4 regions of the Mucilaginibacter sp. 320_HR genome follow, and region 2 is predicted to be linked to each of the others. Evidence: riboswitches for the same ligand, from Rfam matches in the RefSeq annotation. Region 2 holds a riboswitch; each other region holds the start of a gene.

What was found. A riboswitch is a leader RNA that binds a small molecule or an ion and turns the genes downstream of it on or off. The one in region 2 is predicted to bind S-adenosylmethionine.
Region 1: it holds a riboswitch for S-adenosylmethionine, as region 2 does, so the genes downstream of both, AC59GT_RS02355 (SusC/RagA family TonB-linked outer membrane protein) here and AC59GT_RS19820 (peroxiredoxin) in region 2, are expected to answer to the same signal.
Region 3: it holds a riboswitch for S-adenosylmethionine, as region 2 does, so the genes downstream of both, metH (methionine synthase) here and AC59GT_RS19820 (peroxiredoxin) in region 2, are expected to answer to the same signal.
Region 4: it holds a riboswitch for S-adenosylmethionine, as region 2 does, so the genes downstream of both, AC59GT_RS08210 (O-acetylhomoserine aminocarboxypropyltransferase/cysteine synthase family protein) here and AC59GT_RS19820 (peroxiredoxin) in region 2, are expected to answer to the same signal.

The regions. Positions count from the first base shown of each region.
Region 1 is NZ_JCAWAI010000001.1:526,216-529,418, reverse strand. It holds gene AC59GT_RS02355 (SusC/RagA family TonB-linked outer membrane protein) at 1-1,371, opposite strand, end outside; SAM riboswitch class I at 1,686-1,791, opposite strand; gene pta (phosphate acetyltransferase) at 2,069-3,203, shown strand, end outside.
Region 2 is NZ_JCAWAI010000006.1:225,554-228,756, reverse strand. It holds gene AC59GT_RS19840 (carbohydrate binding family 9 domain-containing protein) at 1-73, opposite strand, end outside; gene AC59GT_RS19835 (class I SAM-dependent methyltransferase) at 221-550, shown strand; gene AC59GT_RS19830 (hypothetical protein) at 564-827, shown strand; tRNA gene AC59GT_RS19825 (tRNA-Cys) at 890-960, opposite strand; gene AC59GT_RS19820 (peroxiredoxin) at 974-1,609, opposite strand; SAM riboswitch class I at 1,768-1,882, opposite strand; gene AC59GT_RS19815 (PAS domain-containing sensor histidine kinase) at 2,323-3,203, shown strand, end outside.
Region 3 is NZ_JCAWAI010000003.1:278,467-281,669, forward strand. It holds gene AC59GT_RS11785 (Bax inhibitor-1/YccA family protein) at 1-690, shown strand, start outside; SAM riboswitch class I at 1,045-1,155, shown strand; gene metH (methionine synthase) at 1,284-3,203, shown strand, end outside.
Region 4 is NZ_JCAWAI010000002.1:581,664-584,866, forward strand. It holds gene AC59GT_RS08200 (trans-sulfuration enzyme family protein) at 1-707, shown strand, start outside; gene AC59GT_RS08205 (hypothetical protein) at 823-1,362, shown strand; SAM riboswitch class I at 1,547-1,656, shown strand; gene AC59GT_RS08210 (O-acetylhomoserine aminocarboxypropyltransferase/cysteine synthase family protein) at 1,879-3,192, shown strand.

The DNA of each region.
Region 1 (3,203 bases), on a different contig from region 2:
GATGAAATAGGGGTTGCTATAGTAACTATTGTTCCAGTTAAAGGTGCTGCCATCAGGGTTTCTGTAGTTTTTCAACTGGCTTATATCCACCTGGCGGCCAAACCATGTAAACTGAAGCATGGTGCTGGTTGCTCTGCGGCCGTAAGCGCCCGGGAGGTTACCTGCATCGTCTTTAATATAATTAGCTATAGTAGTAACGGTAAGCTTTGCTGTTGGCCTAAATGTGGTGTTCAATAAAAATGAATTACGGCCCAGTGATGAATTAGGCACCACACCGGTTTGATGCAGGTTATTGTATGACAACCTGAAATCATACTTGTCTCCGCTGCCTGCAAGTGCAACACCATTGTTTAGGGTGACACCTGTGTTAAAAAAATCGCGTACGTTACTAGGGTGCGCTACAAAAGGTACCGCAACACCGTTGGAATTGAATTGCGGGATCAATCGCCCATCCAACGGAGGGCCCCAGCTTTCATCCACACCATCGTTAACGCCTCCGCCCTTGCCATCCACGTAGCTGAATTTTCCGTTGGATCCCTGCCCAAACTGGTTTTGATAATCAGGGAAAACCTTCAATGTTGCAAAGCTGGTATTAGAGTTTATGGTGATGCCGAGCCCTTTAGCACCCTTACCTGTTTTAGTTTTGATTAGAATAACGCCTGCAGCTGCGCGATACCCGTACAGTGCAGCAGCGTTAGGCCCTTTAAGTACGCTTATAGATTCTATATCCTCAGGGTTGAGGTCTGAGATTGCATTAGGGAAGTCCCTTGAGCCGTTTGCACCCTGGAACTGGGAGTTATCTACTATAACCCCATCTACCACAAACAGTGGCTGATTATTACCCGATACAGATGTTTCACCCCGGATAACTATACGTGATGATCCCATATCGCCCTGGCTGTTGGTTACTTGTACACCGGCAACTTTACCGGCAAGCGCGTTTACCAGGTTGCTTTCTTTAGCTTCTGATATATCGCGCGATTTTAGGCTTTGCACCGCGTAACCCAATGACTTTTTGTCTTTGCTGATGTTAAGCGCGGTTACCACCACCTCGTTTAATGAATTTGCGGCTTCTACCAGTACTATTTGCAGCGGCGCGTCGGTTTGTGTTACCGTGATCTGTTGCGTGGTGAAGCCTAGGTAAGACACCCGCAGCACATCATTTGGTTTTGCATTAAGGGAAAACCTGCCCTGTACATCGGTCTGGGTGCCGTTGGTAGAACCCTGTACCGATACCGTAACACCGGGGAGCGGTTGCCCGTCTGACCGGGCGGTAACAACGCCGCTAACCTTAGCCGTTTGGGCAAGGGCAGTTTGCAGCAATAAAAATGGCAGTAGAGCCGCCAACAATAGCTTGTAAAGTTTTGACATGACTATTAATTGTAAAAGGTAAAAAATGCCCGTACGAAAGCCATAAGGCAGTTGCGCTGCAGTAAGCTATTGTAAAGGATGTTTAAATAATAAGAGGCTGCAAGCCTCAGCTGTATGGGAAATTAAATTAGCAGCAACAACGCATGCCTTGCATGAAACATGCAGATGAAGATAGCGAGTGATTAAAAAGCGAGCGCAATGTAAAATGTGTTTTCATAATAATATAGCATTAACAATATTGCTTTTTAGCCATCAAGATTGCACCGGGGAGATATTGTGTACTGATAAGCCTGACAGCTAAGCATGTATTGTAAACATTATCTCTTCTGCCAATGGCAGACAGGAATTAGCACCTTTATACTTATTGTACAGGTTGCTAAGACGTCACAGGGCCTTTCCCTCGGTCTTTCTTGATAACTATAAAGAACTATTTCGCTGCAAATATATAAATAAAATATAAAGACTATAGAATTTATAGATTTTATTCAAAATAAATTATTATCTCGCTTGCATTGCTTCCAATTACCACCAAACCAAGTAAACACCCGCCCTTGCACAATAAACAATAAGGCTGTGCTACTTGTTAGCTATGACAACTTACAAAGGCGACTTCAATCACCTTATTTATTAATTTACAACAGGTATTTGCAAGCAGTTAGCTTTACCTTTGCCTGGTAAAAACTATACATTATTTACTTTGACTAAAAGCATTTACATAGCCTCTGCTGAACCCTATAGCGGTAAGTCAGTTATTGCGCTTGGGCTGGTAGCCATGCTGCTGGGCAGGGCACAAAAAATAGGTTACTTTAAACCTATAATACCGCTTGCTCCGCAAGAACAGCCGGACAGCCATATACAAACCATCCTGTCGCACTTCCAACTGCCGCAGGCATATGCAGACACCTACGCGTTTACAAGGCAAGATGCAATGCAACACCTGAAGGACGGGCGACAAGGCGATATGCTGGACGCAATCATCAGCAGGTTTAAAACACTTGAAGCTGCCTATGACTACACCGTTGTAGAAGGCAGCGACTTTGCAGGCCCCGCTACAGCATTTGAGTTTGAAACAAACAGGTTAATTGCCAAAAACCTGAATGCACCGGTTTTACTGCTGGTATCTGGCGATAATAAAACTACTGCCGAGATTGTACAGGACACGCTCAATTTTTGGCGTGCTTACCAGTCGCACGACATACAGGTGCTTGCCGTGGTGGCCAATAGGGTGCAATCCACCCAAACCGCTGATGTGAAGCAACTGCTTATGGCGCAACTGCCCGAGAACATCCTGGTTTCTGTTATCCCTGCAGAGCAAACACTCGAAAACCCTACGGTAAACGACATTTTTGAACGTTTGAACGGACGTTTGCTCTTTGGGCGGGAACACCTTACCAACCAGGTAGATCATTTTGTAACCGGCGCCATGCAGGTGCCGAACTTTTTAAATTATTTAAAGGAGAACGTATTGATAGTAACGCCGGGCGACCGCGGCGATATTATTATCAGTTCGCTGCAGGCCAACTTGTCTGCAAGTTACCCCAGGGTTGCAGGCATTGTACTTACAGCGGGCAGTATACCCGAGGAGCCCGTAATGCGCCTGATAGAAGGATTGCAGAATGTTGTACCGATACTTACCGTAGACTCCGGCACTTTCGAGACTACCAACAACATCGCATCTGTTAAGGCGCGTATAACGCCTGACAATTCAAAGAAGATACAGCTTGCCATAGAAACATTTAACAAGTATGTAGATGTTCCTTCGCTGGAAAAAATGCTGGTGACCTTCCACTCGGACGCGATGACACCCCACATGTTCCAATACCAGCTTACAC
Region 2 (3,203 bases):
TTTTCTTCTGTGCATAAGAAGTTAATGCAAGCAGGCAGCAGCCTAGCAGCAACGTAAATTTTAGTGTAGACACAGGGGCTTATTGGTATTTGGATGATCGGGGTACTCGGTAACAAGTATATTGATAATTTTAAGGAAAATAAGCTTTCTTTTTAAAAATGATCAAGAAGTTTAAAGCCTATTGTGTAACCTGCAATCTTGTTATCCCTATATTTAGCGCATGCAAGACACCCTACAACAACAGTTTGGCAATATCGATATTTACCTGTTCGATCAGCTGTTAAAAGGCACCTTTAGCAATTGTCAAACCATATTAGATTCAGGTTGCGGCGGTGGCCGTAATCTGGTCTATTTCCTGCAGAATGGTTATAACCTATTTGGAGTAGACCCTAACCCCGATGCGGTGGCACAGGTGCGCGATATGGCTGCGGTGCTTGCACCAAAGCTGCCTTCAGCAAACTTTTTGGTAGCACCTGCGGAAGACCTGCCCTTTGCTGGTGCATCTTTCGACTTGGTCATCAGCAGTACTGCACTTTGCTCAAAAAATTGAACACTTTGATGCGATGGTCACCTCCATGTGGCGGGTGCTTAAACCGGGTGGTTATTTCTTTGCCCGCCTGGCCTCTGACATAGGTATTGAAGATAAAGTCTTGCCTTTGGGCAACAACCACTACCTTCTTCCTGACGGATCAGAAAGGTTCCTGGTAAACCACCAGATATTGCTGAACTATACCCGTGAGTTAAACGGTGAGTTGTTTGAGCCCATAAAAACCACCAACGTGCAAAACCTCCGTTGCATGACTACCTGGTGCGTGCATAAACTTTAATAAAAAAGCGACCGGCTCTTCAGCTGGTCGCTCCTGAAAACTATAAGAACACTTTAAATCAGACGTCGTGGGTAGATTCGAACTACCGTATAAGGTTTTGCAGACCCTCACCTATCCTCTCGGCCACACGACTTTATCTTTCAGCCTTATTTGTTAGGCTGCGGAGTTGTCCTGAGATAAGGTTTTATCACCTTATGCCCCTTAGGGAACTTAGCCGGTATGTCTTCTGTTTTTATGGATGGCAGCACTACCACATCTTCACCGTCATTCCAATCGGCCGGAGTTGCAACGCTGTGGTACGCGGTCAGCTGCAGCGAATCGATTACCCTTAAAATCTCCTGGAAATTACGTCCTGTTGATGCCGGGTAGCTGATGATCAGCTTTATCTTTTTATCAGGCCCTATTACAAACAGCGAGCGTACTGTTGCGGTAAGAGAAGCGTTTGGGTGTATCATATCATATGCCTGTGATATCTCTCTGCTCTCATCTCCTATTATAGGAAATGTAACCTCAACGCCCTGGGTTTCGTTTATGTCGTTTATCCACCCTTTGTGCGATTCCACGTTGTCTGTACTCAATGCTATCACCTTTACATTGCGCTTGTCAAACTCATCTTTTAACGATGCGGTTTTACCAAGTTCAGTTGTACAAACAGGCGTATAATCCGCCGGGTGCGAGAACAGCACACCCCAGCTGTCGCCCAGGTATTCGTAGAAATCTATCTCTCCGTTTGATGTTTTTGCTTTAAAATTTGGGGCGTCGTCGCCAATGCGTAAGCTCATGTTTTTAATTTTATTAAGTTTTAAGTATCGGTTTGCTGCAATAAAGCTATGCAAATTGCAAACGTTTAACCAATAAAATTATCCCGGAAGAGTGTTGATGAGGCGCTAAATACAAGCCAAAAGGACGCTTTTACAAACGTTCTGTTTTCTGTTAAATCAGCTTATCTGTCCCCGTTTAGTTCGGAGCAGGAATTAGCACCTTACACTGGTATAATACCGGTACAGGTTGCTAAGACATCATAGGGCCTTTCCCTCTGTCTTTCTGGATAAGTATATTTAAAGAACGATATCGATACAAATATAGATATAAAATCTATAATTCCTATAGACTTTATAAATTTTATACTTTTTTCATCTAAGTGCCTGACAAACAAATAAAAAATTTATTCTCACAACATTTGGTGAAATAATGAATAACAATTAATTCCTTTTGCTAAGGTCCATATCATGACAGTTATTGATGCCACAACTCTTTTACGTGTTACGACGTATAACGCAGTAATAATTTAATACTTTTAAATATAACTGTAGGTATAATGTTAAATATGAAATAATGCTGCGAATTAATTTATACATTAGCAAGGAAATATTATCTACCAAAAGTTAAATAAATTAAAAATATAGACAATTATTAAACAACAGCGTTGTACAGGTACCAAAATTGTACCTATATGTTTAATAAGGTATTTAATAAAAGAGAAGAAACGGGTTAAATGATGAGCAATACGGTAACAGATAATTTTTCTGAAGAAAGTGCTGCACGCCTTGCCCGTTTAATAAACAATGTAAACACCGGTATCTGGCAGTATGATCAGGTTACGCAAAAGGCGCGGTGGTCTGCCGGGTTTTACACTTTACTTGGCTACAAACCCGGCGATATAGAGTGCTCCTACAAAAACTTTTACGACAATCTTCTTTACCACGAGGACAAGGCTGCCTTTATAAAGGCCACCCATTATTCGGGGCCGGGGCCTGCGCCCGTAGCACAAGTCCGTTTGCTTACAAGGCACCGGGGGTACCAGTGGTTTGAAAGTACGGCTTTGAAGTACGATGGCGACGACGGCAGGTTTATATACGGAGTACTCAGCTACATTGACCATCACAAACTTACCGAGTTAAAAGCTAAAAAAGCAGAGTTCTTGTACTCTGAAACCAGCCGCATTGCCAGAATTGGCGGTTGGGAAATAGATGTATCAACAATGAGCCTTTATATGTCTCCCGAAATATTTGAAATATATCAGCTATACGGCGACGTTAATATGACCTTTGACGAGGCAATCAGCTTTTTTGAACCACAGTACCAGCCTGTAATTACCAAGGCGATTGACGATGCTATAAAACACTGCAAACCTTACGATCAAGAGATGCTGTTTCGCACGGCTAAAAATAACGTTATTTGGGTTAGGGCAAAAGGTGAGCCGATAATTGACGATGATGGCAAATGCGTCAAGGTGCGTGGCATTTTCCAGGACATTGATATAATTAAACGACGAGGCTTAAGTATGCAATCGTCTATCAACCTGCTGGACGATCAAAATAAACGTTTGCAAAACTTCGCCTACATTGTTTCGCACAACCTTCGTTCGCATGCGGG
Region 3 (3,203 bases), on a different contig from region 2:
GAGGATGCCGAGGCGTCGCGTAAGTTCATTGCAAATGTATTTATGTGGATGTTTGTGGCGCTGGGCATATCATCGGTATGTTCTTACATCTTCGCCTTCAACCCCGACCTGAGCTCGATGTTGAGGAACAACGTTACCGGCCAGAGCAACCTGCTAGGCATAGCCGTTATGTTTGCCCCGCTTATATTTATTATCGTTGCAGGCTCACGCTTTCATAAAATGAGCTTTACTTCGCTAATCGTGCTGTTCATTGCATTTTCGGCAGTAATGGGCATCAGCCTTAGCTACATATTTTACAGGTACTCTATCGGTACTATTTCCAGCGTGTTCATCACGTCGTCAGTGGTGTTCGGCGTCATGGCGATAGGCGGGTATATTACCCATCAGGACCTTACTAAATTCGGTTCTATTATGATGATGCTGCTTGTAGGCATCATTGTAGCCAGTGTACTTAACTTTTTCATGCACAGCGACAGCTTAAGCGTGATCATTAGCTACATAGGTGTTGCAGTGTTTGTAGGCCTTACTGCTTATGATGTTCAAAAACTTAAGCGCCTTGGTGCCGAAATAGGCTACGCCGGCAACGACGCTAAAAAGATGGCCATTATGGGTGCAATAACCCTTTACCTTGACTTTGTAAACCTGTTCCTGTTCATGCTGCGCATATTTGGCGGCGGCAACCGCAGGTAACATTTTATTAACGCTATTTACAAAGGCTGCTCCTCAAAAAGGCAGCCTTTTTTATTCGACATTTTAACCTGTAATTTACCTTATTACTTGCAAATAAAACTGAAAATAGCGTTGCAAAACAGTGTGGTTTTTAAAGAACGCACATCGTATATTTCATGAAAAACTGCTATGGGGTGTTCATTTAAGCATTTTTTACAGGTTTTAAGCAGGTGTTCAAAAACGGGTGTTTAATGGACCGGCACAAAAAAAGCTGAACACTTTTGCAGTTTTGAAGGGTAAATTATCCTAAGGCAACTTCCTTCATAGCGGCAGGCGCGGCCTTGTACAATACAACATTAATTTTCATATTTGTAGTGCTTATGGAGAAAGGCGGAGGGATTAGACCCTGCGATGTCTTAGCAACCTGTGCTTACAAGGTGCTACATTCTACTTGGCCCAAACAACAATGGCCGGGAAAGATAAGCGAAAGTCAATACCGTACACCTGACTTTTCGATATAAGCCGTATATGTAGTTTCGGGTTTGCAGAAGCAGTAATTGCCAATGCAACATGCGTATCTGCATACTGTTAACTGTCAACTGCTCACTGATACAATGGATATTAGAAAAGAACTGGAGAAAAGGATATTGGTGATTGATGGCGCTATGGGCACCATGATACAGCGCTACGAGCTTACTGAGGATGATTTCCGCGGTGAGCGCTTCCGCGATCATGCAAGCGACCTGAAGGGGAACAATGACCTGCTTAACCTTACGCGCCCTGATGTTATTAAAGCCATCCACTGCGAATATTTAGCCGCAGGTGCGGACATTATAGAGACTAACACCTTTAGCACCCAGCGCATCTCCCTGGCTGATTACCACATGGAGGAACTGGCTTACGAGTTAAGTTACGAAGGTGCCCGCTTAGCAAAAGAAGCGGCAGATGAGTACACACAAAAAGACCCGTCAAAACCGCGTTTTGTAGCGGGTGCTGTTGGGCCTACCAACCGTACGGCCTCTTTATCACCCGATGTAAATGACCCCGGCTATCGGGCCGTTACCTTTGACGACCTTGCAGAAGCTTACTATGAGCAGGTACGCGGGTTAGTAGACGGCGGCTCGGACGTATTGCTGGTAGAAACCATATTTGATACACTAAACGCTAAGGCTGCACTGTTTGCCATTGACCGTTACAAGCACGAGTGCAAAGCCGCAGGCAAAGACATGGCCGCCTTCAGGCCTACCGGTGGTGTAATGATCTCGGGTACCATTACCGATGCCTCAGGCCGCACCCTATCAGGGCAAACAGTAGAAGCATTCTGGAATTCGGTTAGTCACGCAAACCTGTTATCTGTAGGGTTAAACTGCGCCTTAGGTGCCAAGGAAATGCGCCCGCACCTGGAAGAACTTTCAGCTAAAGCAGGTGTGTACATATCTGCTTATCCTAATGCCGGTTTGCCTAATGAATTTGGCGCTTATGATGAAACCCCTCATGAAACAGCGCACCAGGTAGATGACTTTATGGAGGCCGGTTTAGTTAACATTGTCGGCGGATGCTGCGGTACTACCCCAGACCATATTCGCTGTATTGCCGAGAAAGCCGCTAAATATCCACCGCGCAAAAAACCGCAAATTGAGCCTTATCTGCGCCTGAGCGGCCTGGAAGCGGTAACACTTACACCGGAAACCAACTTCGTGAATATTGGCGAGCGAACCAACATAACCGGCTCACCAAAATTCTCTAAGCTTATCCTTGCTGAAGATTACGAAGCAGCCCTCTCCGTAGCCTTACAACAGGTAGAAGGCGGCGCGCAGGTGATCGACATCAACATGGACGAGGGCATGATCGATTCGGAAGCAGTAATGGTTAAGTTCCTTAACCTTGTTGCAAGCGAGCCGGATATTGCCAAACTGCCCATCATGATCGACTCCAGCAAGTGGACTGTGATTGAAGCTGGGTTGAAGTGCTTACAAGGAAAGGGTATTGTAAACTCTATTTCCCTAAAAGAAGGTGAAGATAAATTTAAAGAATACGCACGAAAGATACTAAGCTATGGTGCGGCTACAGTGGTAATGGCTTTTGACGAAAGAGGCCAGGCAGATACACTCGAGCGCCGTAAGGAGATCTGCGAACGCAGCTACCGGATACTGGTTGACGAGGTCGGCTTTCCGCCGCAGGACATTATATTCGATCCCAACATCCTTACTGTTGCAACCGGCCTTGAAGAGCACAACAATTATGCGGTTGACTTTATAGAAGCTACCCGCTGGATAAAACAAAATCTGCCGTACGCCAAAGTTAGCGGTGGTGTAAGTAATATATCTTTCTCGTTCCGCGGTAATAATGTGGTGCGTGAGGCAATGCACTCGGCATTTCTTTATCACGCTATTCGCGCCGGTCTGGATATGGGTATCGTTAACGCCGGCATGCTGGAAGTTTACGAGCAAATTCCAAAAGACTTGCTGGAGTTGGTAGAAGATGTGCTGCTTAATCGCCGCGACGATGCTACCGAGCGACTGGTAGAATTTGCC
Region 4 (3,203 bases), on a different contig from region 2:
TTATATGGCTGGAGACGCCCTCTAACCCATTGTTAAAGGTTACAGATATTAAACAAGCTGTTGCAATAGCTAAAGAACACGGCATTAAGGTGGTTTGTGACAATACTTTTGCAACGCCGGTTTGCCAGCTGCCATTAGCTTTAGGCGCAGATTTGGTAATGCACTCTACAACGAAATACTTTGGTGGGCACAGCGATTTGATGGGCGGAGCGCTGATTACCGCAGAGAAGAATGAATGGTGGGAGAAGATACGCAACGTACAAACCATGGGTGGCGCTATCCCCTCGCCTATGGATTGTTACTATCTTACTCGCAGCATAAAAACACTGCCATACCGTGTTCGTGGGCATGTTGCAAATGCGCAGTTACTTACAGCTTATTTGGAAAAACATCCTAAAGTAGAACAGGTACTATACCCAGGCCTGCCATCACACCCCCAACATGAAATAGCAAAAGGGCAAATGACTGCTTTTGGCGCAATGTTCTCCTTTACGGTTAAAGGTGGCGAGCCAGAAGCGCGAAGGGTAATAAACACCCTTAAACTATTCACCCAGGCTACTAGTCTTGGTGGTGTGGAAAGCTTAATAGAACACCGTGCATCCGTTGAAGGTCCTGATACCAAGACTCCTTTTAACTTGTTGAGAGTATCCCCAGGACTTGAGCATATAGATGACCTTATTGCTGATCTGGAGCAAGCTTTAGGTTAATGGCGGTATGTTAAACAGTTGCTACGCGCTATTTATGTATTCAACACAACGCAAATTCACCAAATGTTTATAGCATGTTAATACCTGATTGACTTTTAGTAAACAAGTTTGAAGCATGAAAATTACTATTATAACTGGTGTTTTATCGGTGTTGATGTATACCGTAGCATCCGCTCAAATGAAGAGCTCGTTCGGCTTGGGTGCAGGCGTAAATCAGCCTTTAGCTGCAGGGTTTAAAATTGGATGGGGCGCTATAGCTCAGGGCAGTATTCGTTTAAACGATAAATTGGGGCTTGTACCCGCCATTGGGTACGAACGACTTAATGCTGAAACAAACCATACCTACACAATTAACAATGCCATTTACATTACCCGCAAAGCGGATATTTTGTACGCCGGATTAGCTGCAAAATACTATATAACAAATAGCATCAGCCTTAAGCTGGGAGCTATGGGGTATTTTGTGGCAGGCAGTGACGATGTTGTTGCAGGGGTTTACCCGTCGTTTGCGTTAGCTTACGAGCCTACAATCAACAACAGGAAAAACATCGAAATAAGCCTCAGGGCAGATGCAATAAAGTTGCGGGCCGATCCAGACTATACCAGGGTGATAGTAGGTCTGCGGGTGGTATATAATTTTGCTTTCAGAAGATAGCAATTTAGTTTACTACTTCTGGCAGTAGCTAAAAATTGATTCTCATTGAGGCATGTACAGGTAAGTAATATTTATGATATGACAATAAAATTGAAATATTATTTGGATAGTAAAATTATATCGCCATATATTTGGAACATTATTTGGTAGCGATACCTTGATCAATTCCCCTCAAAAGGATTTTGGTTTATAAAGAAGCGGCGAGAGATCAGGCTCAAAGAACCGCTGGCAACCCTCCGGAATGGAGAAGGTGCCAATTCCTGTCCCGGAAAATAACCCCGGGGGATATAAATTTTTAATCATGAAAAGTACGATCCACTTCCAGCACAATAATAAGCAATCACAAACGGTTAACCGTTCTGCATACAACCATATAAATGGCTGTATTTATATGTGTTGCTGCTGCTAGCCGGTAAACACACGTCCCTTTTATTTCTGAAGAAACGTGAAAAGCAGGATACCTTATCCTGCGCCTCAATCGTAATATTTCAACAAAATCCTTAAAATCTACAGAACATGTCAAGCTTAAAATTCGAAACTTTACAACTACATGCCGGACAGGAAGTTGATGCCACTACAGGTGCTCGCGCTGTCCCTCTTTACCAGACCACATCGTACGTTTTTAACAGTGCCGAGCATGGTGCAAACCTCTTTGCCTTAAAGGAATTTGGGAATATATATAGCCGTTTGATGAACCCCACCACTGATGTGTTTGAAAAACGCATTGCAGCTTTAGAAGGTGGTGTTGCTGCACTGGCAACAGCCTCGGGCCAGGCGGCGCAGTTTATTGCTTTGAATAACATATTACAGGCTGGTGATAACTTTGTTACCTCTCCTTTTCTTTATGGTGGCACTTATAATCAATTTAAAGTTGCTTTTAAGCGCCTTGGAATAGAGGTTAGGTTTGCCGAAAGCGACACTGCTGAGGCTTTAAAAAAGCACATAGATGATAAAACAAAAGCAATTTACGTAGAAACCATCGGCAACCCAGGATTTAACATTCCCGACTTTGAAGAGGTTGGCAAGTTGGCAAATAAACACGAGCTACCACTTATAGTCGATAATACATTCGGCGCGGGGGGGTACCTGTTTCGCCCGTTGCAGCACGGGGCGCACGTGGTTGTAGAATCGACCACTAAATGGGTGAATGGCCATGGTACCAGCATTGGCGGAGCTATAATCGACGGCGGCAATTACAACTGGGGTAATGGTAAATTCCCGCAGTTTACCGAACCTGCAGAAGGTTATCATGGTTTGGTGTTTGCTGATGTATTTGGTGTTAATGGTCCTTTTGGGAACATACAATTTATTATCAGAGCTCGCGTAGAGGGATTGAGAGATTTCGGTCCGTCACAATCCCCTTTTAACGCCTGGCTTAATATACAAGGGCTGGAGACGCTTTCTTTACGTGTGCAGCGTCACGTAGACAATGCACTGGAACTAGCTAAGTGGCTGGAGCAACATCCGCTGGTTGCTAAAGTCAACTACCCAGGTCTGGAGTCATCACTTCAACACACATTGGCAAAGAAATATCTTAAAAATGGTTTTGGCGCCGTACTGTCATTTGAAATCAAAGGTAATAAAGAGCTTGCTTCCAAAGTAATCGACAACCTTAAGCTTGTAAGCCACTTAGCCAACGTAGGCGATGCTAAAACATTAATTATCCAGCCATCGGCTACAACTCACCAGCAACTAAGCGAAGCCGAGCAAGCCGCAGCTGGTGTAACACCGGCAGGGCTTAGGGTAGCTGTGGGAATAGAACATATTGATGATATAAAGGCAGATTTTGAACAGGCATTTGCTAAAATAGAGCAACCTGAACTCGCATAACGATTTTAGTT